DNA from 2 places in the Paenibacillus sp. FSL H3-0469 genome. Region 2 is predicted to be linked to the other one. Evidence: a T-box and tRNA genes for the amino acid it is inferred to sense, from the RefSeq annotation. Region 2 holds a T-box; the other holds one or more tRNA genes.
What was found. The T-box of region 2 lies ahead of argS (arginine--tRNA ligase). A T-box ahead of a tRNA ligase gene usually reads a tRNA of that ligase, here a tRNA-Arg.
Positions count from the first base shown of each region.

Region 1: it has a tRNA-Arg gene. The T-box ahead of argS (arginine--tRNA ligase) is inferred to sense a tRNA for this amino acid. The anticodon was not compared.

Region 1 covers NZ_CP150302.1:4,657,301-4,672,019, reverse strand. The annotation lists gene eno (phosphopyruvate hydratase) at 54-1,340, opposite strand; gene gpmI (2,3-bisphosphoglycerate-independent phosphoglycerate mutase) at 1,400-2,944, opposite strand; gene tpiA (triose-phosphate isomerase) at 2,947-3,702, opposite strand; gene NSS83_RS20680 (phosphoglycerate kinase) at 3,730-4,911, opposite strand; gene gap (type I glyceraldehyde-3-phosphate dehydrogenase) at 5,049-6,059, opposite strand; gene NSS83_RS20670 (sugar-binding domain-containing protein) at 6,176-7,228, opposite strand; tRNA gene NSS83_RS20665 (tRNA-Arg) at 7,521-7,595, shown strand; gene clpP (ATP-dependent Clp endopeptidase proteolytic subunit ClpP) at 7,789-8,385, shown strand; gene NSS83_RS20655 (GDSL-type esterase/lipase family protein) at 8,461-9,099, opposite strand; gene NSS83_RS20650 (DUF4163 domain-containing protein) at 9,254-10,357, opposite strand; gene NSS83_RS20645 (SIMPL domain-containing protein) at 10,631-11,386, opposite strand; gene NSS83_RS20640 (HPr family phosphocarrier protein) at 11,535-11,804, opposite strand; gene whiA (DNA-binding protein WhiA) at 11,902-12,831, opposite strand; gene NSS83_RS20630 (YvcK family protein) at 12,850-13,791, opposite strand; gene rapZ (RNase adapter RapZ) at 13,849-14,719, opposite strand, start outside.
Region 2 covers NZ_CP150302.1:2,906,301-2,921,019, reverse strand. The annotation lists gene argS (arginine--tRNA ligase) at 82-2,187, opposite strand; T-box leader at 2,242-2,463, opposite strand; gene NSS83_RS12620 (hypothetical protein) at 2,698-3,003, opposite strand; gene NSS83_RS12615 (hypothetical protein) at 3,197-3,556, shown strand; gene NSS83_RS12610 (SNF2 helicase associated domain-containing protein) at 4,037-7,381, opposite strand; gene NSS83_RS12605 (helix-turn-helix domain-containing protein) at 7,447-8,133, opposite strand; gene NSS83_RS12600 (ABC transporter permease) at 8,191-9,228, opposite strand; gene NSS83_RS12595 (ABC transporter ATP-binding protein) at 9,225-9,956, opposite strand; gene NSS83_RS12590 (hypothetical protein) at 10,141-10,584, shown strand; gene NSS83_RS12585 (stalk domain-containing protein) at 10,756-12,192, shown strand; gene NSS83_RS12580 (phosphate ABC transporter substrate-binding protein) at 12,237-13,100, shown strand; gene pstC (phosphate ABC transporter permease subunit PstC) at 13,191-14,135, shown strand; gene pstA (phosphate ABC transporter permease PstA) at 14,135-14,719, shown strand, end outside.

The DNA of each region.
Region 1 (14,719 bases), 1.8 Mb from region 2:
AAAAAGCCTGCCGGAAACCGGCAGGCTCATAGTACCTATAGATTCAAAAGAAATTATCTTTTGAGGTTGTAGAAGGATTTCAGGCCGTTGTATTGAGCCAATTCGCCCAGCTCGTCTTCGATGCGAAGCAGTTGGTTGTATTTAGCCACACGGTCAGTACGGGAAGGAGCACCAGTCTTGATCTGGCCAGCGTTGGTAGCTACAGCGATGTCAGCGATAGTGCTGTCTTCGGACTCACCGGAACGGTGGGAGATTACAGCTGTGTAGCCGGCACGTTTCGCCATTTCAATCGCATCGAAGGTTTCAGTCAGTGTACCAATCTGGTTAACCTTAACCAGGATGGAGTTACCGATACCTTTTTCGATACCTGTTGCCAGACGCTCAGTGTTCGTAACGAACAGGTCGTCACCCACCAATTGGACTTTATCGCCCAATTTTTCAGTCAGCAATTTCCAGCCATCCCAGTCATCTTCGGACATACCGTCTTCGATAGTGATGATTGGGTACTTCTCAACCCATGAAGCCAGCAGGTCAACATACTCAGCGGAAGTGTAAGATTTACCTTCGCCTGCAAGTGTGTATTTACCATCTTTGTAGAACTCAGTGGAAGCAACGTCCATACCAAGGAATACGTCAACGCCTGGTTTGTAACCGGCTTTTTCGATAGCTTCGATGATTGTAGTGATCGCTTCTTCATTGGAACCCAGGTTCGGTGCGAAGCCGCCTTCGTCACCAACAGCTGTGTTCAGACCTTTGGATTGCAGTACAGATTTCAGGTTGTGGAAGATTTCTGCACCAGTACGCAGAGCTTCCTTGAAGCTTGGAGCACCTACTGGAAGAACCATGAACTCTTGAACGTCGATGTTGTTATCGGCATGCTCACCACCGTTGATGATGTTCATCATTGGTACTGGAAGAGTCTTGGCGTTGAATCCGCCCAGGTACACATACAAAGGAATGTCCAGAGCAGTTGCAGCAGCACGTGCTACAGCCATGGATACAGCCAGGATTGCGTTAGCGCCCAGCTTGCCTTTGTTAGGAGTTCCGTCCAAAGTGATCATCAGCTTGTCGATGCCCACTTGGTCAAGAGCGTCCATACCGATTACTTCAGGAGCAATAATTTCGTTTACGTTCTCAACAGCTTTCAGAACGCCTTTACCCATGTAACGGGATTTGTCGCCGTCACGAAGCTCTACAGCTTCATGAGCGCCAGTGGAAGCGCCGGAAGGAACGATAGCACGGCCTTTTGCGCCGGACTCCAGATATACGTCAACCTCTACAGTAGGGTTACCACGGGAGTCAAGGACTTCGCGTGCATACACATCAGAAATAATAGTCATGTAAGTTTAATCTCCTTTTATACAATGGTTTTTTGGGTTTACAAAAACAGATGTCTTGCTTATTTGCGGCTGGCAATCATAGATTGTCCGGTCATTTCCGCAGGCTGCGGAAGTCCCATCAGATCCAGGATCGTCGGTGCCACATCTGCGAGAATACCAGCTTCACGCAGTACTACATCTTCAGTGGTAACGATGAACGGAACCGGGTTAGTGGTATGGGCTGTGAACGGACGTCCGTTCTCATCGAATACCATATCCGCATTCCCGTGGTCGGCAATGATAATGGCAACGCCGCCCTTGGCAACTACAGCATCCACAACCATGCCTACGCATTCGTCCGTTACTTCAACTGCCTTGATTGTAGGCTCCAGCATGCCGGAGTGTCCTACCATATCAGGGTTAGCAAAGTTCAGGATAATGGCATCCTGTCTATCCGCCTCGATCTCCGCTACGCAGGCCGCCGCCACTTCGTATGCACTCATCTCAGGCTTCATATCATAGGTTGCCACTTTCGGCGAGTTGATCAGGATACGGGTCTCGCCCGGAAGCTCCTCATCACGTCCGCCGCTGAAGAAGAAGGTCACATGCGGATACTTCTCGGTCTCTGCAATACGCAGCTGCTTCTTGTTCTGCTGAACCAGCACTTCGCCGAGCGTGTTGTCCAGGTTCTTCGGGGAGTAAGCCACGAAGCCTTGAACGGTCTCACTGAAGGTAGTCAGGCATACGAAGTGCAGGCCTTGCGGGAACTTAGGACCACGGTCGAAGCCGCGGAAATCCGAGTTCGTGAACACTTGTGACAGCTGAATCGCACGGTCAGGACGGAAGTTAAGGAAAATGACGGAATCGCCGCTCTCCACTGTCGCTACCGGGTTGTTCTGGCTGTCCACAATTACACTTGGCTCCACGAATTCATCGAACACAGAATTCTGGTAGGATGCAGTGATGGCCTGAAGGGCATCGGTATATTTAGGGCCTTCGCCATATACCATTGCACGGTAAGCCTTCTCTACACGGTCCCAGCGTTTGTCACGGTCCATGGCGAAGTAACGTCCGGATACCGTAGCAATCGTCCCTACGCCAACCTCTTCAATCTTAGCGACCAGGTCCTGGATGAACTTCTGTCCACTGTCGGGTGGTACGTCACGGCCATCCATGAAGGCATGAATATAGACTTCATGCAGATCTTCTTTTTTGGCCAGATCGAGCATGGCGAACAGGTGATTGATGTGGCTGTGTACGCCGCCATCAGATACCAGTGCATAGAGGTGAAGCTTTTTGCCGGTTGATTTGGCGCTTCTTACGGCAGCCACCAGCGTTTCATTCTCGAAGAATTCCCCATCGCGTATCGACTTGTCGATGCGGGTCAGGTCCTGGTATACAATCCGGCCGGCACCAATGTTAAGGTGCCCTACTTCAGAGTTACCCATTTGGCCTTCCGGCAGACCTACAGCTTCGCCGCAAGCGGTAAGCGTAGTATTCGGATATTGCTTCAGGTAACGGTCGTAGTTCGGCTTGTTGGCTTGGGCAACCGCGTTGCCTTCATCCGTGTTCCGCAGTCCGAAGCCGTCCATGATAATCAGTGCTACAGGTTTTGGAGCTGACATTCTTACTTCGCCCCCTCAACGAGTGAAACGAAGGAAGCAGGCTGCAGGCTGGCACCGCCGACTAGAGCGCCGTCGATGTCGCTTTGACTCATGTACTCCGTTACATTCTCAGGCTTCACGCTGCCGCCGTATTGAATACGTACGGCTTCAGCTGTTGCTTCATCGTACAGGCCTTTAACAAGGGTGCGGATATAAGCAATAACTTCGTTGGCATCCTGGGAAGTGGAGGATTTACCTGTACCAATGGCCCAGATTGGCTCATAAGCGATAACCACACTTGCTGCCTGCTCTGCGCTAAGACCGGCAAATGCTGCTTCAGTCTGAACCTTACATACGTCCTTAGTCTGGTCAGCTTCACGCTCTTCAAGCTTTTCGCCTACACAGACAATTGGAGTAATGCCGTGACGGAAGGCCGCATGCATTTTTTTGTTGACGATTTCGTCCGTCTCACCGAAATAAGCACGGCGTTCGGAGTGTCCGATAATAACATACTCTACACCAAGGTCCTTCAGCATTACGCCGCTGATCTCACCTGTATAAGCGCCGTTATCTTCGAAATGCAGGTTCTGTGCACCAATTTTGATGGTGGTGCCTTGTACTGCTGCAACCAGTGCAGGCAGGTTAGTGAATGGCGCGCAGATAACAGTCTCTACGCCTGCCACTTCCGCCTGGCCTTTGATTTCAGCGATGAAGCCTTCGGCTTCCGGAACGGTTTTGAACATTTTCCAGTTGCCTGCAATAATAGGTGTTCTACTCATAATGATGTATTGCCTCCCTCTTCGGTATTACTTGTCGTTCAGTGCTTCTACACCTGGAAGAGCCTTGCCTTCCATGAACTCGAGCGATGCGCCGCCGCCAGTGGAGATGTGATCCATCTGGTCTGCGAGGTGGAATTTCTCAGCAGCTGCTGCGGAATCACCGCCGCCAATAACAGTGTAGCCTTCGGTAGTAGCGCAAGCCTGAGCTACAGCCTTTGTACCTTCAGCGAAGATGTCGATTTCAAATACGCCCATCGGTCCATTCCATACAACCAGCTTGGAGTTTTTGATAATATCGGCATAGATTTCACGAGTCTTAGGACCAATGTCCAGACCTTCCCAGTCTGCAGGAATCTCGGTTGCATCTACAATCTTGGTGTTGGCATCTGCACCGAACTTGTCAGCGACTACAACGTCAACCGGAAGCACGAAGTTCTTGCCCAGCTTCTTGGCCTTCTCAATGAATCCAAGTGCTGCATCAATCTTGTCGTTGTCTACCAGGGATTTACCGATTTCGTAACCTTGAGCCTTGGTGAACGTGTACGAGAGGCCGCCGCCAATCAGTACATTGTCAGCCAGATTCAGCAGGTTGTCGATAACGTCAATCTTGTCTTTCACCTTGGAACCGCCGATGATGGCAGTGAAAGGACGTTCCGGGTTAGAAAGTGCCTTGCCGAGAACGGACAATTCCTTCTCCATCAGAAGACCGGATACTGCAGGCAGGAAGTGAGCGATTCCTTCTGTCGAAGCATGGGCACGGTGAGCTGCGCCGAATGCGTCATTGACGAACAGGTCAGCCAGTTCAGCGAACTGCTTAGCCAGTTCAGGATCATTCTTCTCTTCACCTTTGTAGAAACGGACATTCTCAAGCACAAGCACATCGCCATCGTTCAGTTCAGCGATTTTTGCTTTTACCGCTTCGCCAATGGCCTCATCAGCCTTGGCTACCGGTTTGCCGAGCAATTCAGACAAACGGACTGCAGCGGAAGTCAACCGCATGGAATCAACGAATTCGCCTTTAGGACGGCCCATATGGCTGGCCAGAATGACCTTTGCACCGTTCTCAATCAGGTATTTAATTGTTGGAAGGGTTTCGCGGATACGGGTATCATCAGTGATCTTGCCGTCTTCCACTGGCACATTGAAATCTACACGCACGAATACGCGTTTGCCTTTTACTTCTACATCACGGACACTTTTTTTGTTCATGATTAACATTTCCTCCACACCCAAAATTGGTTCCTTCACGAAGCCATTTCAAACGAATCCAGTTCAGTTCATTTAGAAAGAGCGGAAACAGACTTTCCTTGTTTCCGCTCTATTGTACTGCTTATATGAAATCGGTCTTATTTAGCAAGCTTAGCGAATTTCTCCAAAGTACGAACCAGCTGTGCAGTGTAGGACATTTCATTGTCATACCAAGCAACAGTTTTAACCAGCTGTTTGTCGCCAACAGTCAGTACTTTAGTCTGAGTTGCATCGAACAGGGAACCGAAAGTCATACCCTTGATGTCAGAAGATACGATTTCATCTTCAGTGTAGCCGTAAGTTTCTGGGTCAGAAGCTTCTTTCATGGCTGCATTGATTTCTTCAACGGTTACGCTCTTATCCAGAACAGTAACCAGCTCAGTCAGGGAACCTGTAGCTACAGGCACACGTTGTGCTGCACCGTCAAGTTTGCCCTTCAGTTCTGGAATAACCAGGCCGATGGCTTTAGCTGCACCGGTAGTGTTAGGGATGATGTTCTCAGCAGCAGCGCGGGCGCGTCTGAAGTCGCCTTTTGCGTGTGGAGCATCAAGAGTATTCTGGTCACCTGTGTAAGCGTGGATAGTAGTCATCAGGCCTTCGATGATACCGAACTTGTCGTTCAGAACTTTGGCCATAGGAGCCAGGCAGTTCGTTGTGCAAGATGCACCGGAGATTACTGTTTCGGAACCGTCAAGGATGTCATCGTTAACGTTGTACACAACAGTTTTCATGTCGCCTGTAGCAGGAGCGGAAATAACTACTTTCTTAGCTCCGCCTTTCAGGTGCTTCTCAGCAGCTTCTTTAGTTGTGAAGAAACCAGTACATTCCAGAACGATATCAACGCCAAGCTCTCCCCAAGGAAGCTCTTCAGGGTTGCGGTTCGCCAGAACCTTAACATCTTTACCGTTAACTTTGAAGAAGCCGTCATGCACTTCAACATCGCCTTGGAATTTACCTTGAGTTGTATCATATTTAAGCAAATGAGCAAGCATCTTAGCGTCAGTCAAGTCATTGATTGCTACCACTTCGATACCTTCTACATTTTGAATACGGCGGAATGCAAGGCGTCCAATACGTCCAAAACCGTTAATACCAACTTTTACACTCATTGAATAGTTCCTCCTAGAGTTCGTTTTATTTATTCAAGACAGGCCGTGAGGCTCGTCAAGACAACAATGTTAAGTATAATGCATAAACCCTTTGCGCGCGCCCCATTTAATGGAATCTATAGGGCCTTTTGTAGCTGTGTGTCGATTTCCTTGCCGATTTCAACAGCCGCCGCCTCGTCGATCACGAGAATATCCTCTTGCCCGAACCGCAGCATCGCATGAATGGCCTTAGCCTTGCGTTTGCCGCCGGCAATACCGATAACGACTTCCGTACGGATAATGTCTTCCAGGCGCAGCCCCATGGTCCGCATCGTATGAACCACTTCGCCATTCTCATTGAAATAGTATCCGAATGACTCGGCTACGGCTCCCTCGCTCTGAATCTCTGAGATCGTCCCGGAGTCCAGCTTGCGGCGGTGGGTCATTTCAATGGCGTCGCCTATTCCATGTACAATAATACGCGATCTGCGGATAATTTGTACAATCTCTCCAATATTGGAGTCCTGCGCAAGCGACTCATATGCGTCTCCGCTAAGCAGATCGGGCACATGCAGCAGACGGTAATTGGCGCCAATCCGTTTGGCCATGGTTGAAGCAATGGTGTTGGCCTGTATCTCCATGCTCTCTCCCAGTCCTCCACGCGCCGGAACAACCCAGGCGTTCTTATAGGAAAGGGATAGCGGCGGGGTCAGCTGATCGGCCATCTCGGCCAGTGTTGATCCGCCTGTGACGGCAATCGTATCGTCACTGCGCAGTACGCTGAGCAGTGCCTTGGAGCCTGCGCGCCCCAGCTCACGCTTGGTGAACGGCGATGTCTCACAATCGCCAGGTACCACAATTACTTTGGTGAGACCGTACGTTGTACGAATTTTCTCTTCCAGATCATCCAGGCCGAATAGGCTCTTGGCGACCGGCTCCAGCAGGTCAAGCAGTCTGCGACCGGCATCGCTAATGCGCATACCGACGCTCTCGATCTCAATGAGCCCCTGCGATTTCAGAAGATCCGTCTCGGCGCGCAGCACCCGCTCGGTCATATCAAGCGATGCGGCTAACGTCCTGCGCCCAATAATATCGGACAGCATGATCTGATGTAGAATCGTATACCGTCTCTTAAGGGTTTCCATGAGATCAGGCAGAAGCTGCTTTTGGATTTCCAATAGATTACGCATGCTTTCACTCCTGCAACTTCGTCTTTCTCTTATCCCTTGTTCGTGGTCTCAAAATGTCCCGGGTTAACTTTTTAAGTCCCACCCATATTCTACCCAAAACTGACGCCAAGTGCAAGTGTTCCGAGACTATAATTCTCAGCCCGCTTTCATCTTATACATGGGCTTGTTCGGCAGCCCACTGGCAGGAGGCGCATTTCCGGCTCTATTAATGGAGGCAGAGAAAACTATTTTTGCGCAGGATGCCTAATACGCATTGCTTTTATCCGAGAAGTATATTATAATAATTTCTGTTGCGCCCGTGGTCCAATGGATATGACGTAGGCCTCCGAAGCCTGAGATCCAAGTTCGATTCTTGGCGGGCGCGCCATTATTTTCAAGATTGTACATAATTTAGTACCGATTATATTATATTTAACCAATGAGCCGCTTGAGGGCTCTTTTTTTTGAAAGTAAGTTTGACTTTCTTTGACTTTTTGTTTGAATTTGTTTATCATGTGGTTAATACGGTAACAGTAAAAAATGAACACATTCGAAGCACCAATTTCAAGGAGGTTTTCCACGTGAGTTATATTCCTATGGTAGTAGAACAGAGCAACCGCGGTGAGCGCGCTTATGACATCTATTCCCGCCTGCTGAAGGACCGCATCATTTTCCTTGGAACGGAGGTTAATGACGTGGTAGCCAATTCGATCATCGCACAAATGCTCTTCCTGGCTGCCGAGGACCCGGATAAGGATATTCACCTGTATGTGAACAGCCCAGGCGGTTCCATTACAGCGGGTATGGCAATCTTCGATACAATGCAATACATTAAACCGGATGTATCCACCATCTGTGTAGGTATGGCCGCTTCCATGGGAGCGTTCCTGCTGAACGCCGGTGCCAAGGGCAAGCGCTTCGCCCTGCCGAACAGTGAAATCATGATTCACCAGCCGCTAGGCGGTGCCCAGGGCCAGGCTTCAGATATCGAGATCCGCGCCCGCCGCATCATCAAGCTGCGTGAGAAGCTGAACCGCATCTTGTCCGAGCGTACAGGCCAGCCGCTGGAGAAGATCGAGAAGGATACCGACCGCGACTACTTCATGAGCGCTGCAGACGCTGCCGAATACGGCATCGTCGACAAGGTAATTGAGAAGACCCTGCCGACAGGCGTATAAGTAAGCTGCTCCAATGCATACACGAAGAGGCTGTAACAGACCGGTCCGGTCATGTTACAGCCTCTTTCTTCATGCCTACCTCAAGCCTCCGTACCCCAGGGCATCAAGCTTGCCAGCAATTACGCGGTAGCCTCTGCCGTTCGGGTGAATATGGTCCAGGAACAGCAGCCCCCGCTCATTACCGGCAAATTCATGATATATCGAAGCAAACCCAACATTATTACTGCTGTAGCCTGCGGCATAGCGGTTGAACTCCCGCACCCAATCTGTTGCTTCATCCACCTGGGGATATGGGTTATAAAGGCCGACCACCCGGAGGATATAGGGGCTGCGGGAACCTGCTTTGAGCTGTGTCAGGCTACCCATGATGTCGCTGTAGTTACGCTTGCAATCCCTAAGCGCCTGCTGCAGCAAGCCCTGGAATTCACCGGGCCGGGGCCCGGCTGCCCGGGCTGCCTTAATCAAGTCATTGCCGCCAATCGACAGCGTAATGATCTGCGCATCCTTCACCGCTGTCCGGTAGACATTGGAGCTCCTCAGCCGTTGCTTCAGCCCCCCGGTGGTCAGACCGTTGACACCAAGATTGGCCGGCACCACCGGCGTGCCCAGCCTCCCTTCCGCAATCCGCCGGTAGACGGGGACGAAGCCGTTACCGGGCAGTGCCCCGAAGCCGGTTGTAAGTGAATCCCCGATTGCTGTATAAGCATAGACCATAACCTTTTCCTCCCCGTTATAAGCTGCTTGCCTTCTATAGCTTATGACTATCCGGGTGAAGTGGTAACGGCAGGGCAGGCTGATTAGGCCCTGCACATGAAGAATGCCCCTGCATCTCCCGGAGGAGGCACAAGGGCATTCTTATGAAGATCTATTATTTAAGCGCTGCGAACGGACTGCTTCCGTCCGGCAGGAGTTCCTTGAAGCTGAAGGTGAATTCCGGGAAGCCTTCAGCATATGCCGTGTAATCGTACAACTGGAAGAAGAGCACGGCTTTACCTTCTTTTAAATAGAAATACTTCTCCGTATTCAGACCATTGAACCCGCCCAGATAGCCTCCGTTAGCCTTAAGCTCCTTGGTCAGCTTGGCATTGAGCTGCTTCTTGTAATTGGGATTGGCCCCGAACAAATCGCCCAGCAGCAGACGCTTGCCGTCTTTGAGCGAGAAGGTGAACGCATTGCGGTAAGTCATCCCGTGAGCACCGCCGGTATATTCGTACTGATTAGTCACCAGACTGAGTACGCCATCCTGATTATAAGTGACTACATAGCCGCCTTCAAATTCGTACGGCCGGTCATCCTTCGCTTTATTGTTGATCTGATCTTCAGCGCTTTTCGCAAAGCTCAAGACAGTCTGCTTAATCGTATCATTGATTGCCTTCTCTGCCTCTGCACTTGCCAAGCCGCTGACCTGCGGATAATCCAGCCGGACAGGCGCATCCTTATGATCCTTCACATAGCTCACAGTCTTGATGGTGATCGCATTCTGCGTTCTTTTCGTCAGATTCAGCTGACCTGCTGCCGTGTTCCCGTCCACCTTATAGCCCAGGTAATCGTTAATCAGTTGGGAGGGAACGTACAGCCGGTTGTTCAGTTGTTTGCCCTGATATTCGCCGATATAATAGTTGTTCACACTAATCATAATGCCGTAATCCATGTTCGCCAACTTCATTTGCGCAGCACCGCTACCAATCGTATAGGTCTTCACTGCTTTATCATAAGAGAGCGGCATCCCCAGCGCATCGCGCAGGAAGGTTACCGGAACCCATACCTTTCCTTCCTGGAGAAGCCCTGTCTGGGCTGTACTTTTACCGTTAACCTTCAGCACTACCGAGGAGGATTTGGCTTTGACCTGAGCGGCTGCCGGAGCAGCCTCAGTAATGCCCGCTTGGAGTATTCCTGTTCCACCCAGCAGGATTCCGGCTGCGAGCATTCCTGCCCCCCATCTGCGAATGTATTTCTGTGAGTTCATATTCATTGTAATTTCTCCTTCCACCTGGTGGTATGTTTATTCATGATGTGTGTTCCTCGTTATCACTGTTCCTATTATAGTAAAAGAACGTGCCGGGGTTGTTACAATCCGCTTTACAGTTTCTTAAGGTTTGCCATGATTATCTAAAGATCCTGTTACCTCAATTTAAACAAATTGAGAGCTTTCGATAGCGCATGTGTGCATATATATACATCCATATAGTCATATAAAAGCGCCTGCTCCGCTACAACAGCAGAGCAAGCGCCTCATGCGAAACGTTTATTTCAGTTCATACGTTACATTTAATTGGGTAGTGACTTTGACCTGACCGGGTTCAACAGAGCTGCCGGCATTGTTATCCATGGACATCTTCTGCATAGAGGCCGCTTCAGCGTAGACCACCGGATGATTGCCGTCATCGCTCTGAATCACCGTAACCACCTGGCCCACTCCTCGTTTCGCCGCTTTGGCTATGGCTGCTGCTTTGACGTCTGCATTCTGCATAGCCTTCTCGATCACCTGTGCTTCGAAGGCAGAGGGATCTTCAATGGCAAACCGCACATTGCCGATGTTGTTCGCCCCGGCCGCAGAGGCTGCGTCCAAAAGTTGCCCAACCTTCGTCAGATCACGGTACGATACCTCCAGAGTGTGCTGGGCATTATAGCCTTTGACCTTCTGGCCGTCCTTCTCCGTGTAGGTGTAATTAGGCTGTACGTTGAACTGGCTGCTCTGGATGTCTTTGTCGGCTATCCCCCAAGTGCTTTTGAACAATGCCGTCAGCTTGGAGATTTTCGCCGCTGTACCCTTCTGTGCCTCCTGTGCAGTATCCGCTGTAGTGCTCACCCCGATGGAGAGATAAGCGATATCCGGCTTAATCGACAGCTCACCTTTGCCCACAACGCTCACAATGTTCTTCTGCACCTCGTCGGCGTAAGCCTTTTCAGGTCCCTTCAGCACTCCGCTCAACCCCATTCCTCCAATCATCAAGCTCCCTGCCAGCAATACTGCTCCAATTGATTTACCCCATTTTCTCATGCTTGCCATCCCCTTTCGATTCGTTTAAGTGTTAGTACCCTCTAGACGGGACAGCATGGTAAAAGTTGCATGAGCAATGTACAATATTTATTTTTTATTCCGGTATGAAAAAAAGCCCCTAAGGGCTTTTGGTAAGACCATATTGCATTTATTGATTCTCGAGCTCTTCCTTGCTTACCAGACTGGTCAAAGCGGTTACAGCCTGTTCCGCGTCTGCACCGTCTGCGCTGATATGAATCTCCGTACCGGAACTGATCGCAAGGCTCATAATGCCCATGATACTCTTGGCGTTCACTTTTTTATCGTCTTTTTCCACGAAAATCTCCGACGAAAACTTATTAGCTTCTTGCACAAACAATGCTGCCGGCCGAGCATGGAGCCCCGTCTTCAACCGAACAACTACCGGGTGCTTTGTCATGAAACGCTTACCCCCTATTTGAGATCTGCCCAAAAATTTCACATTAATTTTATAATATTATATCATTATAACGCATACCGCACTAGAAAAAAAATAATCAGCCGCCGCGGACCTTGTCCGCCAGCTCATCAATTTTGCGCAAACGGTGGTTCACACCCGATTTACTGACCGTCCCGCCCAGCATATCTCCGACTTCCTTGAGGTTAATATCGGGGTGAGCCAGTCTGATCTCGGCAACCTCCCGCAGCTTATCCGGCAAACTTTCCAGACCCACCTCGCGCTGCAGCAGCTTGATGTTCTCAATCTGGCGTACTGCCGCACTGATCGTCTTGTTCAGATTGGCCGTTTCGCAGTTCACAATCCGGTTGACCGAGTTGCGCATATCGCGCATGATCCGCACATCCTCGAATTTGAACAGCGCCTGATGAGCGCCGATCAGACTGAGGAACTCGATGATCTTCTCGCCTTCCTTGATGTATAGGATGAAGCCTTTTTTGCGTTCTATGCAGCGGGCATTCAGGTGAAATTCACCAGCCAGCTCAACGAGCGCCTTGCAGTGCTCCTCATACATGGAAGCGATTTCCAAGTGGTACGAAGAGCCCTCCGGGTTATTAACCGAACCGCCGGCCATGAAGGCCCCGCGCAGATAGGCGCGCTTGCAGCAATTCTTGCCGACAATCTCCTCATCAATCCCATCTGTGAAAATAAAGCCTTCAGAGACAATCCGCAGATCCTTCAGGATCTCCTGGACCTGGTTCGGGATTCTTACAATATAGACGTTATTCTTCTTCAAACGCATTTTTTTACGCACGAGCAGCTCGATATGGACCTGGTAATATTTCTTAAGCAAAGAATATACCCGCCTTGCAATCGCGGCGTTCTCCGTCGAAATGTCGAGAACCACCTTTTTGCTCGAAAGCTGCACCGAACCGTTCATTCGGATCAGCGCTGACATTTCCGCTTTCTCGCAGCAGGGCGGGCTCTCGACCATCGTCAGCTCTTTTTTGGTAAGGGCCGCAAAAGACAAGGGGCTCACCTCTTTCATTTAACTCTTTCTGTCAATCCAATCCTTCACCAGCTGGAAAATATGGTGACTGAGCTTATCTGTATCATGCCGCAAATAGGTTTTAAATAATACCAGCTTGTCGGCAATCACCTTATACCCGTTGCCGTCTACAGCCTCACGGTCAAGCTGTACCGGACGGGCGCCCTTCTCGGCGTATTTGATCTGCACCTGCTCCGGGATCTCCCCGTCATTGACGATTACATAATCGAACAGATGCAGCCCGATATGGTCATATACGGCCTGTAGATGGTCATTTACTGTGTAATTATCCGTCTCACCCGGCTGAGTCATTACATTGCATACAAAAATCTTAATGGCCTCTGAAGCCACCACGGCTTCCGCCAGCTTAGGCACCAGCAGATTCGGCAAAATGCTGGTATACAGACTGCCCGGACCAAGCAGAATAGCATCTGCGTTGCGGATGGCCTCCAGCGCCTCCGGCAGCGGCTCTACATCCACAGGCTCCAGGAACACGCGCTTAATGACGCCGCCTGCCTCCGGGATTTTGGACTCTCCGGTAATCAGCGTCCCGTCCGCCATCTCGGCATGCAGGATTACCGCTTCTCCGGCCGCAGGCAGCACCCGGCCGCGAACGGCGAACAGACGGCTCAGCTCCCGGACTGCTGTAACGAAGTCCCCCGAGATATCGGTCAGTGCAGCCAGAATCAGATTGCCCAGGCTATGTCCGGCTAAGCCTTCTCCGCTGCTGAAGCGGTACTTCATAATCTGCGCCATCAGAGGCTCAACGTCAGCCATAGCTGTAAGTACGTTGCGGATATCTCCGGGCGGCGGCATCTGCAGCTCACTGCGCAGAATCCCGGAGCTTCCCCCGTCATCTGCGACAGTTACGATCGCCGTGATATCCAGCGGCTTCTCTTTCAACCCCCGTAGCATTACGGAGAGTCCGGTTCCGCCGCCCATTACGACAATCTTCGGACGCTGTCCTTGTTCTTCAGCCACTAATTATCCCTTCTCTCATCAATGCCGGTCACGTTCGGAGTCCCTATGGCTGACTGCTACCAGCTCCGTCTCGCTAACCCCCAGCATTTTGCCCAGATATTCGGAGATGGCTACCGAACGGTGTTTGCCGCCCGTACAGCCGATACCGATAATAATCTGTGATTTGCCTTCCTTGCGGTATTGCGGAATAAGGAATTGAAGCATATCTAGCAGCTTGGTCAGGAATTCTTGCGTTTCAGGCCATTTCATTACGTAGTCGTACACCTCGTTGTCTTGGCCTGTCTTGGGCCGCAGCTGGTCCACATAATGCGGATTAGGCAAGAAGCGGACGTCGAACACCAAGTCAGCATCAATCGGAATCCCATACTTGAATCCAAAAGAAGTAATGTTAACCGAGAGGGTGCTTTTCCCCAGATGGGAGAAGCGTGACACTATTTTTTCTTTGAGCTGGACCGGCTTCATGCTGCTGGTATCCAGACACAGGGTAGCTGAGTTCTTCAGCTCCTCCAGCATCTGGCGCTCCATGCGGATGCCGTCCAGCGGCATGCCCTTGGGAGCAAGCGGATGATGCCTCCGGCTCTCCTTGTAACGCTGTACAAGCACTGAATCTGTGGCGTCCAGGAAAAGGATCTCACACCCGATCGTTGACTCGTCCTTGATGTAGGCCAAAGACTCCGACAGGGCGGTGAAGAATTCCCGCCCCCTGAGGTCGATGACCAGCGCCACCTTCGCGATTTTACCCTTGGACTGCTCAATCAGCTCTGCGAATTTCGGGATGAGCACAGGCGGAAGATTATCCACGCAGAAGAATCCCAGATCCTCCAGGCTCTGCACGGCAATCGTCTTGCCCGCACCCGACATGCCTGTAATGATAATCAGGGTGGCATGG
Region 2 (14,719 bases):
TGTCCTCTGAGTCCGCAGCGTGGAGAAAATCAGGCTTTTTCGGCGAATAAGATCCTCTGTGTCCGCATAACACACTATTGCCTACATCCGCTCCGGCTTAGGCAGACCGAGTACATCGAGCGCTTCGCCCAGCGTATAGGTGAAGCTGCGGGTTAGCCACAGGCGGAAGGTGATGCTGGCTTCCCCGCCTTTGAGAATCGGACAAGCCGAGTAGAAGTTACTGAACAACGAGGCCAGGGAATAGGCATAGTTACAAATCGTATTCGGCGTAAGCTCCCGGCTTGCTGTATAGAGTGTGTCTTGCCACAAGCTGAGCTGTCTCAGCAAGGCAAGCTCAGCCGCTTCGAGCTGCGCCGGGAACAGCGGCACCCCGCCAGCGCCGGAGCCACCCACGCCGGACCCGCTAGCGCCATTCGCGCCCACGCCGGACTTGCTAACGCCAGCCGCGCCCACGCCAGACTCGCTAACGCCAGCCGCACCCACGCCAGACTTGCTAACGCCAGCCGCGCCCACGCCAGACTCGCTAACGCCAGCCGCACCCACGCCAGACTCACTATCGCCAGCCGCGCCCACGCCGGACCCGCTAGCGCCAGCCGCGTTCACGCTGCTCACATCACCCGCCGCCGCGGCCTTACTAAGCACGCGCTGCGCCCGGGCGTAGGCGTACATCAGGTAGACGCCGGTGTTGCCGGAGATTTCCATCGCCTGCTTGAAGTCGAACACAATCTCGGTGCCCAGATTGAAGCGCAGCAGGTAGTAACGGATGGCAGCGGTGGCGATGAGCCGGCTGGACAGGCCGTTTTTGTCCGAACGGGTGGATTCAATCATGTCTTCCATGAGCCGGACCAGCTCGGTCACCTTAATGCCGATTCCCTGACGCCCGGACATGGCGTAGGAGCTTTTGCCGCTGGAGGTATCAATGCCCAGACCGGCCGCAGAAGCGGGACTCAGCGAGACCACCCCATAGCTGACATGATGAAGCGCGTCTGCCTGCGCACCGAATCCCAGTGCCTTGAGCGCCTGCTTGACCATCAGCTGCGGATATTCCTGCCGGTAATCGATGACGTTCACGACCTGGTCCGCCCGTCCAAAAGGCAGAGCCTGTCCCCTCAAGCCGGTCGTCCACAGCCCGCTCTGAAATTCGCTGTAGCTGAAATCCTTCTCCAGCAGTCCGAACTTCCACAGATGATAGGCGATATCCTTGGCGGTATAGGTCAAAATTCCGTTCGAGCGCACCAGCACCTTATCCTTCTGATGCTCCTCCTGTGTGTCCGGTGCGTCGTCTTCAGCGGGTTGCTTCAAAATCCAGCAGCCTGCCAGCTTGCCTTCGGTCTCCTGCACGAAGATCTCCGTCTGCGACAGCAGCTCAAACGCCGAGGCCCAGAAGCCCTCCTTCAAAATACTGCTCTCCCACACCAGCAGATCGTAGTCAATGCCGAACCCCCGCATCTCCTCCACATGCTCTTTCACGATCTGCCCGGCGACGAGGTTGCCAATCCAGGCAGTATTACCATGGCCTTCCTCCAGCGCATGAAGGATCTCGGTCCGCTTCTGCACCATCTCCGGCTGCTGCGCGTACGTTTTGTTGATCTCGGCATAAATATCCCAGCAGTAATCCCCGAACCGGACATGTTCTCCCGCCAGCGGAACATTCAGCAGACCGGCTACGGTATCTGCCAGCTGATTGCCGAGATCATCCACATAGTTGTGTACCTCAACGGTATGGCCGGTTGCCCGCAGTACTCTCACCAGCGCGTCCCCGATACAGGAGTTTCTCAGGTGACCGATATGCATACTTTTATTGGGGTTGACGGAGGTATGCTCCACGATCACCTTCGACCCTTCTGTATGCTGAGGCAGCGTGAAATTCCCCTTCGCCCGTGCCCAGGCCTGCCAATCCAGATACATATTAATGAACCCCGGACCGGCAACCTCGGTTCTCAGCACCAGTCCGTGAACAGAGCCCGAAGCTTCGAGCTCGTTGACGATCAGTGCGGCGATAGCCAGTGGAGCTTTGCGCAAGGGGCGGGCCAGCTGCATGGCGATATTGCTTGAATAATCCCCGTGGTCGGCACTCGCCGGCTGCTCCAGGGCAACATTTACTTCAGCGATGGCGGGCACGCCCAGGGTTAGCACGATTTTGTGAACAGACTGCTTCAAGCTCTCTTGGATTAGCTCACTTAGCATTGGCATGAATAACAACCTCCTGAATAAAATAACGACAAAAAAAGCCTTCATCTCCTAAGAGACGAGGCTTGTGCGCTCGCGGTACCACTCTCGTTGCTGAGCCTTACGGTTCAGCCACCTTACAGGTTAACGGTCCTCGGCCGGGGCTTCCTACTACAGGGTTCAGAAGTCCATCTCACGGGTGCGCTTCATGGTTCTAATCTGTACCGGCTTCCACTTTCCCGGCTCGCTGGGGACTAGATATAAGACCATTACTCTCCCGGTCATCGATTGAATATGGATTTGTATCAGTATAGCGAATTTCTGCGAGAAAGCAAGAGCGGATTACCGTGCAGCAGGAGTCCAACCGTTAAGAGTTACTCGTCATTGGGCGCCCCTGTCAGGTTCTTGATGTCCGTTGAACCATAAATCAGCAGCATAATTACAATGACCAGCAGAATTCCGCCGGCAAACCCTTCTCCGTCAAAACTGTCCATAGCCTTGTACCTCACTTTCACTTTTCGCATGTGTTCATGTGTTTTCGGCTTTCTTTTTTAGAGCGGCCATGATCTCGTTCAGCGTCAGGCTGCTGTTGTCATCGAGGAAGCTGACCAGCTTATCGACGTTGTCACTACTTAGCTCGCTTAAGGTTTTATATTTGCCTACCAGACTGACGAACATCGACGCGTCCGTGTACATCTGGATAGAGTCTACTTTCAGCTTGCCGGTCAACAGAAGGGCAGCTACGGCAAATTCAAGCCCTTTAGGAGTCTGGGTTTTGGAGCTGGACGGTGTTTTTTTGGCGGCGGGCTTCTTTCCTTTTCCTGGAGGGGGCATGGGAGTCCCTTCTTCCGTTCGGCGTTCGTATGCGTAAAAGCGCAGCGCATGGGCGGTCTTTCCTTATTCAAGGATATGCGTGCCTGCAGTCATTGGTGAATAGGCTCAGGCCTGTGTCCACACCGTTACAGGAAAGTCCGAATATGAATATATCGTACTTTGACACTAGAACTTCAAGGGAGGACGAGACAGGATGGCGATTTTGTCAACAGGACCGATAGAGAACAATGCCGTTTCGGGAGTCAGACCTACGCAGACGGTGACGGTAAGAATTGTCAAGCGGAGTGCCCCAGGGAGCGCCTCTATTAGTATTCAGGGATACGTGCTGGGTGCTACCAGAACGCTGTATGTCAGTGAGGTAATTGATGTTGCTCCAAATCAGGTGGTAACCCGGAATTTTTTTGCCGATCTGAATGCCTATGAATTTGTGTTCATCACTGGAGAAGTAGACGAAGATGAGATTGGAATATCCGTGTGGGGCAAGACATCAACCGGCCAGCTGGTGAATGCACACCGTGTAGTGACGCATGAGAAATTAAGTTCCGACGTATAGAGTGGCAGGGTAATAAATTGGACTTCCCGGATGTAAAATGAAACAGGGACCTTAGAGCGCTACTCGCTCAGAAGGTCCCTGTTTTGAATTGGGGTTATACCAAATCGCAAACCTCGGCGGGCATCCAGTGCCCTCCCTTAGAATATACCGGACTTGCCGGATGCTTCCCAACCAGGTTCCGCTTCAGGACCTTGTCCCGTCTTCAACGCACGCAGTTTCCTGGTAAATGTATTCTGTGCAATAGAAACTGCACTTTTGGGCGCAAAAAACCATTCTACTGCATTTCATACATTTGATTTTTGAATTTCTGCTTCAAAACAGCAGATACGTAAGAATTTAGTGTACAAAGTGCAGCAGATCCGATTTCTCAGCCAATATGGCCTTATTCTAGTGTACAAAGTACAGCAGAACAGCAGAACAGCAGAATAGCAGAACAGCAGAAAATCTCCCAGGCCTGGGGCTGGCATTATCGCAGATGCCTCAGATGGAGAGGATCTCGCGGATGTCCTGCTCGCTCAGGCTCGACAACGCCTCCTGCCCCGGCTGGATCACCTCGTCAATCAGGTTTTTCTTCTTCTGCTGCAGCTCGTACATCTTATCCTCCACGGTACCCTGGGCTACCAGGCGGATAACCTGAACGATTTTTTTCTGCCCGATCCGGTGGGCGCGGTCGGCGGCCTGCTGCTCGACAGCAGGATTCCACCACAGGTCGTAAAGAATGACCGTATCGGCACCGGTCAGGTTGAGGCCGGTGCCGCCAGCCTTCAGCGAGATCAGGAACAGCTCGCGCTCGCCTTCATTGAAACGGCTGCATAGCTCAACCCGCTGGGAGGCAGGAGTCTGTCCGTCCAGATAGAAATGAGGAATCCCAAGCAGCGCCAGCTCGCGCCCTATCATACCGAGCATCTGTGTGAACTGCGAGAAGATCAGCATCCGTTTGCCGGAGCTGCGGCACTCATCGATAATCTCCAGCAGCTGCTCGAATTTGCCGGAGCCTCCGGTATATCCGTCTACGAACAGGGCCGGATGGCAGCATAGCTGGCGCAGCCGGGTCAGTCCGGCCAGCACCTTGATCCGGCCATTACCGAAGCTGTCGCTGTCCAGATGCTTGAGCGCCTCTTTGCGCAGGCGGGCCAGATAGGCGACATAGAGCCGTTTCTGCTCCGGCAGCAGCTCGGAGGCCTGGAGGGACTCGATTTTGTCCGGCAGCTCCTTCAGCACATCGCTCTTCAGGCGGCGCAGCAGGAAGGGGCGGGCGCGCCTGGCGACCGTCTCCCGGGGAAGGTCATGGAAGGCCTTCTTCCCGGGGAACAAGCCGGGGAAGACGACGCTGAAGATCGACCACAGGTCCTCCAGCGCGTTCTCCACCGGTGTTCCGGTCAGCGCAAAGCGGTAGCGGGCCTGAAGCAGTCTGACCGCCTGTGAAGTCATAGTCTCATGATTCTTAATCATCTGCGCTTCATCCAGAATGAGCGTATGGAACGACCGCTTGGCATACTCATCCACATCTCTGCGCAGCAGCGGATATGAGGTGATGATGACATCATGCCCGGCCGTGTTCCGCAGGGCCCGGCTGCGCTCACCGGCGTTGCCGTCGGCAATGACCGCTTGCAGCTCCGGCGCGAAGCGCTTCAGCTCGTTAAGCCAGTTATAGAGCAGGGAGGCCGGTGCCACAATAAGGGCAGGCACACCGCTCTGCCGGATGTCTTCCCGCATCGAGAGCAGGAAGGTGATGCTCTGCAGTGTTTTGCCAAGGCCCATATCGTCCGCCAGAATTCCGCCGAAGCGGTAATGGGCCAGCGTCCTCATCCACTGGAAGCCGTATTGCTGGTAGTCCCGCAGCACAGGAGCAAGACTCTCCGGCAGCGGGAAGTCCAGATTCTCGGGACTCGCCATATTGGCCAGCAGCCGCCGGAAGGAGCGGCCGGTCTCGATGGTCTGACCCTGGAAGGTGCCTGCATGGAGATGGAGAGCGCGGACCAGCGGCAGGGAGAACTCCGTACTCCGGATATCCACGCTGCGGACGCCGAGCTCGTTCATCAGCGCGATAATTTCCTGAAACTCTGCGGTGTCCAGCGGGAGCAGGGCTCCGTCCTTGAGCCGGTGATATTTCCGCTTTTCCTGGAGGGACTTAAGGACCTGGGTAATGTCCTTCTCCGTGATGCCCTCCATGGCGAACTTGAAGTCCAGCCAGTCAGTCTTCTCGTTCCAGCTCAGGCTGACCTTGGGCGCTGCATGCTCCGTAAGCACCCGATCCTTGACCGCAGTGGTCGCATAGACCTGAAGCAGCGGCTCCAGCAGCGGGATGGTATGATGCAGGAAGTCGAATTCCCCGTCCTCGTCACGCATGATATATCCGCTCTCCGTCCGCGAGAAGGACTCATGGGCCATCAGGTCCAGAATCCGCCGCTCGGCTTTTCCGTCCCGCATCAGAATGACCTCGCTGCTCCGCTCATGCGCCTTCTCTTCCAGCGGATTGATGACAATCCCGCCATACTGGAATTCAAGCCCGGCGAGCAGCCGGTCCCTTACCCGGTCCAGATAGAGTCTCGCGTGAAGCTGGGTCTGGACAATCCGGTCCGCAATGGTGTCGGCAATGCTCACCCTGCCCAGCTTCTTCAGCCCGGGAATGACGGTTTCCATGAAGGGCTCCATCTGCTCAGGCGCAATCGCCAGGCTATCCCGCCGGCTGCCGCTGAGCATCCGCTTCAGCTCGGAGAGCCGCCCGCATTCCTGCGCCGGAAGCTTCAGCAGCCTGCCCTCGGTCAAGACCATCCCGTAGCTCTCCAGAATCGTAAGCTGCTCAAGTCCCCGGACATCCAGCCGGTAGCCGTCCTCCTGTGCCTGGTCGAACTGGAAGCTGAGCGGCAGCAGCTCCTCCGAGAGGGACAAGCGTTCCATCAGAAGCTGTCCATGCTGAAGGCGAACGGCAGGCGCTGCTTCTAGCAGGGGATACAGACTTTCCCAGAAAAAAGGGGCAACCGGCAGCAGCCGGTCATTCCCGGTAGGGTTAGTGCGGGAACCATACGGGCTGGTGAGACTATTGTAGACCTTCTCATTGAGCATGATCTCAATCAGCTTCTGCAGGACCTCATTATCCTCCTTGGAGAAGCTATGCAGGGCAGGATCATAGCTGAAATGCGCCGTGAATTCAAAAGGCTCACCCCGGTGCACCTGCTCCAAAAAAGGTCTGATCTTCTGCACGATATAAAGGCGCTTAGGACCAAGCTTCACTTCCATCCCAAGCATGGTACTACCGTAGCTGAAGTTGAAGGGCCGGCAGATGAACTCGACCTGGAGCGGTGTCCGCAGATCGATGTACATGCCCGCACCGCTTGGCCGCTGCCGTCCTCCGGTGAATATCCCGAGCATGCTGCTCACCAGCTGCCGGTCTCCGCTGCGCTCCCTGGGCTCCGCCCCGGAGGGGCCGGAGCTGCCTTGTGCCAGCAGCAAACTGCCGTCCCTTGCGGGGTAAGCCTCCTCCGCATCTGCCTGCCTATCTTCAGCCTGTTCAGCTCCGGCCGCCCGGCTGCGGTAGAGGACCGCCACCAGCGCAGCTGCAATATGCTTGCAGAAGGGTCCGCCGCGGTAGTAAGCCGGGCAGGTGCATTCCCCCTGCACATCCCCGTCACTGTCGATAATCAGCGCAATCTCATGGCTGTCCAGCCCATGAACCTCAGCGCGGTATTTGGAATATTCCTCTTCCTCATTATGCTCCGTGTAGACTAGGTCCACCTTATGGGCATGATAATAAGCCGTTCCCTGATCAAAAGCGGCATTGCCGCACAGCAGCTTGATTACCCGTTCCGGCACCTGATAACCCACCTATACTCACTTCCTTTTATTGCTTCTGTCTAAGCCGCCCCTTCGGGGAATACCGTACTTAAAGATTATTTGTTCCCGCCGATCCCGTGCAGAATGAAGCTTATAGTCTGTTCAATCTCAGCCTCATCATTCCAGTCCTGCTCCGGCATCAGCACCAGCCGCGTCAGCAGGTATCCGATAATCGCCGAGATCGTGAAGCGGATAATTGCAGGTGTGGGCGCATCAATCACTTCACCTTCCGCTTTGAAGTGCTCAGTAATTGCAGTGACGCGGGCCAGGACCTGCTCGAAGATATTCTCGGTCAGCTGCTCCTTCAGCGCAGGCTGAAAGGGGATCTCCTGAATGAGAATTTTGACGATTTTCAGATTCCTGCGGACGAACTCCAGCCGGTTCACCATGAAGGCCTTAAGGAAATCCTCATAGCTCCCGAACGGCACATCCAGCACACCGCTGAAGTTGCGCAGCACGAACGGGGCGATCATCCGGCTCATGGTGGGGACCATGATGGCGAGCAGCAGATCTTTTTTGGTCCGGTAATAACGGAAGATCGTGCCTTCGGCCACGCCCGCCTTCTGGGCGATCTCACTGGTGGCAGCCGCCGAGAAGCCCTTCTCTGCAAAAACATCTATCGCCGCCCGCAGAATGGACAGCTGCTTGGGTGTGACCTGCTCCTTCTCGCTGAGATCCAGCAACTCCTGAACCCACTGGTCTTGCTCCAGCTGCTCCTGATCGGCAGCAGGGTTATTCTCCATCAATAGAACCTCCAGACTCTTGCAGTTCCTCCTAGTGTACCATAGCCCGTTCACCCTTCACATTCTGCGGTGCTTGCGCAGAGCCAGCACATTCAGCAGCATGAACAGCAGGGAGAAGCCGATCAGCATGAACACATCCCCGGCGATATCGCTCCAGCCTCTGCCGCGTACCATGATATCCATCAGTGCCTGTGAACCGTAGTACATCGGAGTGGCGAGTCCAATGCGCTGGAGCCAGAGGGGAAGGGTATCCAGCGGAAATAATCCGCTCAGGAAGATCTGCGGCACAATGACCAGGGGGATGAACTGGATCATCTGCAGTTCATTGGCAGCGAATGCCGAGAGCAGGGTGCCGAGGGTCAGCGCCGACATCGACAGCAGCAGCGTCATCAGCAGCACGTAGCCGAAGCTGCCTGTCATCATAATCCCCAGCACCTGGATCGAGAACCAGGAGATCAACAGGGCCTGGAAGACGGTGAAGATGCCGAAGCCGCAGACATATCCGGTGACGATCTCCCAGCGCTTCAGCGGGGTGGAGAGCAGACGCTCCAGCGTGCCCGTGGTCCGTTCGCGCAGGAAGGAGACCCCGGCAATCAGGAAGACAAAGAAGAACACGAACACCCCGATCATAATCGGGCCGAAGCGGTCAATCGTCTTCATATCCTCCGCGCCGTAGAGATAGCTGATCTGCGGCTGGAGCTGCCCGCCGCCCGGCGCTTGCGGCCGGAGGCTCTGCGCAGCTTCCTGGAGCGCCATGATCACAGCGCGGTTAGCCGCCGGATTGCTGCCTTCAAGGACAACAGCGGGTACGTCCCCCTTCATTGTAAGGAGAGCATCAATGTCTCCCGCCTTCAGGGCGGCCTGACCTGTTGATTCATCGGCATAGCCGGTAACCTCAGCCTGCTGGGCTTCCAGCGCTGAACTGAACACTGCTGCGCCACCGGAGACACCGATCTTAGGCTCATAGGCATCGCTGCCGAACACCAGGCTCATCAGACTAAGCACCAGTAGGGGAGCGATGAACATCAGTGCCATGGTTCTCCGGTCATGGATGAACTGCTGCAGAATTCTCAGGGTAATGGCCCGGATTCTCATCGGCGTGCACCTCCATAATAGAGAAAGGCTTCCTCAATGCTGGCGCTGCCGGTAGCCTGAAGCAGTCCAGCCGGAGTATCGGCCGCCAGCAGCACGCCGTCCCGGATCATTGCCAGCCGGTCACATTTCTCCGCCTCATCCATCACATGCGTGGTCAGGACAATCGTTGTTCCCTTACGGTTCAGCGCCTTCAGTTCCTTCCAGATGGACTGGCGCAGCACCGGATCGATGCCGACAGTCGGTTCATCCAGCAGCAGCAGCGGCGGCTCGTGCAGCAGGGCGATCGCCAGGGACAGACGGCGCTTCATGCCGCCGGAATATTGATCCACCCGTCTACGCAGATGCTCCTGCAGGTTCACCAGCTCCATCACATCCCCGATCCGCCGTGTGCGGTTACCGCCCTTCAGTCCGTAGAGCGCAGCAAAGAACTCCAGATTCTCCTTGGCGCTAAGCTCGGTATACAAGGCATCCGACTGGGCCATATATCCGATGTGCTGGAGCATGGCAAGCTTCGGCATCCGCACCCCGAGCACGGTGACCTCACCGGAGGTTACCTCGTCTATACCCGTAAGCAGCTTGACCAGCGTGGTTTTGCCGGAGCCGGATGGACCCAGAATCCCGAAGGTCTCTGCCTGATTCACCTGAAGCGTAATATCCTTCAACACTGTTTTATTGCCAAAAGCCCGGTTCACACGAGTAACCGCAATGACTGGCTTCCCCTCATCCATAGTAATCTCCTCCGTTTTTCCTCATAATGAGTGAGTGCTCACTCATTATACTAATGATTCCTTGCTCCAAAGTAAATAAAATTATAAGGATTATCCGTTACTTCCACTCCAGATCCGGGTAATAAAAGGGACATCCTATGTGAACCGGCATCCTGAGACCCAATTCACTAAAGGCGGTGAAATTATGGCAGGACATAAGCTGCTCCTTCCTCTAGGCGTGCTGCTGGCAGCGGCTGGACTTAGCGGCTGCGGCGGTGCAGACCATTCAGCTGGTGGCGGACGGTTTCATACCTTGGCGGACGAGAAGACGGAGGCAAAACAATATCTGCCGGAGGATCTGCCGATTCCTGAAGGGGCAGGTATTACTTTTACCCAAGGTGAACAGTCAGAGGGGAAGAAATCTTCGATGCTGATCTATCAGACGAAGGAGAGTATGGCCGCTCTTGGAACTACATATCAGAAGTATGTACGAGAGAAGGAGCTGGAACGCGGGACAGAGATAATGGACAGCCGCAACCTGCTGATTAACGGCAAAGTGAATGGCTCTTATTCGTATTCTATTATTGGCAGCCCCTCGGATTCAGAGCGCGGCGGGAATGAGATTATCGTGACGTGGATTGTGAATTAACAGAGGGTTTACAATAGGCCGGTCCGGGAGGGTTCCCGGGCGGGTCTTCTTTGGTTTGGGCTTGTAATTATTTTTACAGTTAATATTTCCATAACATTCCTGCGCAACAGAATTGACACTCGTAGACGAAAATAACATTAGCAGTTACCTATAGGAAAAGGGTGAATCTAATTGAAGAATAGTAAATGGATCGGCGCGGCTCTGGCTTCTGCACTTCTCGTAACAGGCGGGGCTGTTAGTGTTCTGGCGACAAGCAGCCAAGTAAGTGCCGCAGCAGTCAACACAGCAGCAGCTGTAGAGGGCAGCATGTCCTGGAGCATCAACGGTACGCCGGTTACACTCAGCACAATCAACAGCGGCGGGTACAAGCTCTATTCATTGAGCCAGGTAGCCGCAGAGCTGGGAGCAGGTCTTGTGCATAGCAGCAGCGGAATCCAGCTAAATGACAGCAAAGGTCTACATAATGTGCAAATCCAGGCAGGCGTGAAAAGCTATCAGGCGGATGGCAAAACCCTGGAATTCACAGTGGCCCCCGTCGTGCGTAACAGCAAAACGTATGTGGAGCTGACGAAGCTGGTTACCGCGCTTGGCGGTGAGCTGGAGCCCGATGCCCACACGATCCTGAGCTTCGCCCGGCCGGCCGGTTCATTCGATACCCTTCACTGGAGTGCCGACGGCGGTCTGATTGCGAATCAGAGCGACGCTGAATCCACCCTGCTCTATAAATTCACCCTGACTCCAGGTAACTATGATCTGTTCTCTTCCAGCGAAGGTGCGGTGGATTTCGCAGTCTCCGCCGACCAGCAATGGGGCGCATTCAGCGATGAGACCGGCCAGCTGAAGCTGATCAACCTGTCCACCGGCCTAATCAGTCCGCTCGGCAAGGATACCAGCGTGAAGACAGATATCGTGTGGTCCAGTGACGGCAAGACGCTCTATTTCGTCCAGGGCGACAAGCAGGAGAAGCTGGCACAGATTTCAGTAGAGACCGGAGAGGTTAAGGCTCTGCTTGAAGATAAAGTAGAGAACAAGTCGGAGCTCCGCATATCGGCAGACGGCAAAAGCGCAGTGTACATTGTCAACATCACCGGTACTGCGAAGAATGATGCCGATAGCACAGAAGATTCACTTACCGTAGACTTCAGCAAGGCCGGAGAACAGCTCTATAAGCTGGATCTTACCACCAAAGGTGCTAAGCCAGTCGCCTTGACTACTACACCTGACAACAAGCTGTATCCAGAGATTCTGGCTGGCGGCAGCGTGTCCTACCTGAGTGCGGATGCAGACGGCAATGCGGCTAACACGCTGAAGCTGATCACAGCAGACGGTAAAAGCACAGATGTTGCCCTCGGTGCTGAGGTGAATTGGTCCACAGGAGTTAGCACGGGCCTTGTAGTCTCCGGAACTACAGCGGATGGCAGCACGGTAATCTATTCTATTGCGGGCAGCGCAGCTCCGGCTGAACTGTACCGGACAGCCGAAGACGTATCGGAAGTAGCAGTATCGGCAGACGGGAGCAAGCTGGCGATCATCAGCGACGGCAAGGTATTGGTCATTCAGAACGGCAAAGCGCTGCAACTGTCAGGCTCACCGGAAGTAGCAAATTAATTACAACATTTATCGGCGCACACCGCCGGGAGGAGAATTCAGATATGAAGCTATTCAAAAAATTCACAGTTACAGCACTCACCGCGGTGATCGCGGTTACCGCATCCTTTGCAGGGGTAGCCGCAGCAGCGGACAGCCTCAAGGGTAAAATCACCGTTAACGGTTCTACGGCCCTGCTTCCGCTGACGCTGCAGGCCGCTAAGGAATTCCAGAAGCTTCACCCTAAAGTGAAGATCGCCGCTTCCGGTAAGGGTTCCGTGACCGGACCACAGGCCGTGAAGAAGGGGATTGCCGATATCGGAGCCTGCGACTGGGATGCCAGCATCGATGTTCCGGGCTTCAAGGCCTTTGACGGACAGGTGGCGAATAAGGTCGCTGTGATTCCTTTTGCAACCATCGTTAATAAGAATGTCGGAGTCGACAACCTGACTACAGAGCAGCTCAAAGGCATCTACGCCGGTAAAATCACCAACTGGAAAGAGGTCGGCGGGTCAGATGCGAATATCGTAGTGATCACCCGTGCCTTCGGCTCCGGTACCCGCGTTAACTATCAGGCCAAGGCGCTGGGCGGCGGAGATATCGTGAAGAAAGAGAAAAACTACAAGGAAACCGGCTCCAGCGGCGACATGAAAACAGCTGTAGGTACAACGCCTAACGCTATCGGATACATCGACCTTGTCTATGTAACGGGCGGCGATATCAAGGCTGTGAAGTTCAACGGTGTGGAAGCTAACACGGATAACGTAATCAACGGCTCGTACAAGATCTGGGCTTACGGCTACTATATGACAAAGGGCCAGCCGACCGGTGCGACCAAAGAATTCATCGAATATGTACAGAGCAAGAAGTTCCAGCAGGGCTCGCTTAAGAAGCTTAAGTTCATTCCAATCTCTGCTATGCAATCGTAAGATCTTTGAACGAAGCAAGCACAATAGATTGATAGGTAACAGCGGCCAGCTCCGGGATATTCGGGGTTGGCCTCTTACAGGAGGGAAAGTATGGGGGCACCGGTTCATGGCCTGAGCGTTAAGGCACAGACAAGCCTGGAGGAAGTTAAACGTAACACCAAGCGGCACCGCAGACATCTGCTCGGCAACAGCATCTCCCGTTATTATTTTTTATTCAGCATCCTTGCGCTCTGTCTTGTGCTGGGACTAGTTATTGTATTCATCGGCAAAACGGCGCTGCTGCTCTTCAGCCAAATCTCGCCTATGGACTTCTTCTTCTCGTTCAACTGGTCGCCGGAAGAGGAGATGTTCGGGGCAGCAGCCTTCATTGTAAATACATTATCGCTCACGGCACTGACCCTGGTCATTGCCGTGCCTATCTCAGTCGGGATGGCTGTGCTCTGTGCGGAGATTGCGCCGAAGTGGCTGAAGAGCTTCATCCGTCCGGTGCTGGATCTGCTGGTCGGTATTCCTTCTATTGTATACGGCTATCTAGGTTTGACCGTACTGCTGCCCTTCCTGCGCAGAATCAGCGGGGAAGGTCTTGGGGACGGACTGCTTGCCGCCGCACTCGTGCTGGCATTGATGGTACTGCCGACCATCTGCCGGATCAGTGATGATGCCATCGTTGCTGTTCCGCGCAAATACCGCGACGCTGCCTATGCGCTCGGCTCCACCCGCCTTCAGGTCATTATGCGCGTCGTGCTGCCCGCTGCCAGCCGGGGCATTATCTCGGCAGTGATTCTTGGCATGACCCGCGCAGTCGGGGAGACCATGGCGGTGGTGATGGTTATCGGCAATACGCCGCAGCTGGCGAAGAGCCTGTTCGCACCCACCTCGGTGCTGACCAGTAATATCGTGATGCAGATTTCCAACGTGGAGTTCGACTCCACCTGGAACTATGCCCTGCACATGATGGCCTTCCTGCTGCTGCTGATCTCGTTTGTACTGATTCTGATTATCCGGCTCCTGGGCCGCAAACGGAGGGATGCCTGATGAACGGATTTACACGCACACGTCATACGGCCAGAGCCCAGCGGCGCAATAAACTCGCGACTATCGGCTTCTATACGCTGGGCGCTCTGGTCATGCTGCTGATCTTCTGGCTGCTGTTCACCATTCTGAGCAAAGGCTTGCCGTCACTCCGTCCTGACTTCCTGCTGAAGCAGCCGGAGGAGATCGATGCCGGCGGCGGGATTGGTCCCGTCCTGTTCAACTCCTTCTATATCCTGTTCATCTCCCTGCTGATCTCGGTTCCGATCGGGATCGGGGCAGGAATCTATATGGCGGAGTATGCGCCGGATAATGCCTTCACGGGTGCGCTGCGCATCTGCGTGGAATCCCTGTCCTCGGTGCCGTCCATCGTGTTCGGCCTGCTCGGCCTGGCGATCTTCGCCGAATATTTCGGCGTCGGCCTGACGATCCTCGGCGGGGGTGTCAGCCTGGCGCTGCTGAATCTGCCGATGCTGGCCCGCGTCACAGAGGAGGCGGTGCGCGCGGTGCCCGGCGAGATCCGTGAAGCCGGCTATGCCCTCGGCATGACGAAGTTCCATGTCATCCGCAAGGTTGTCGTGCCGGTA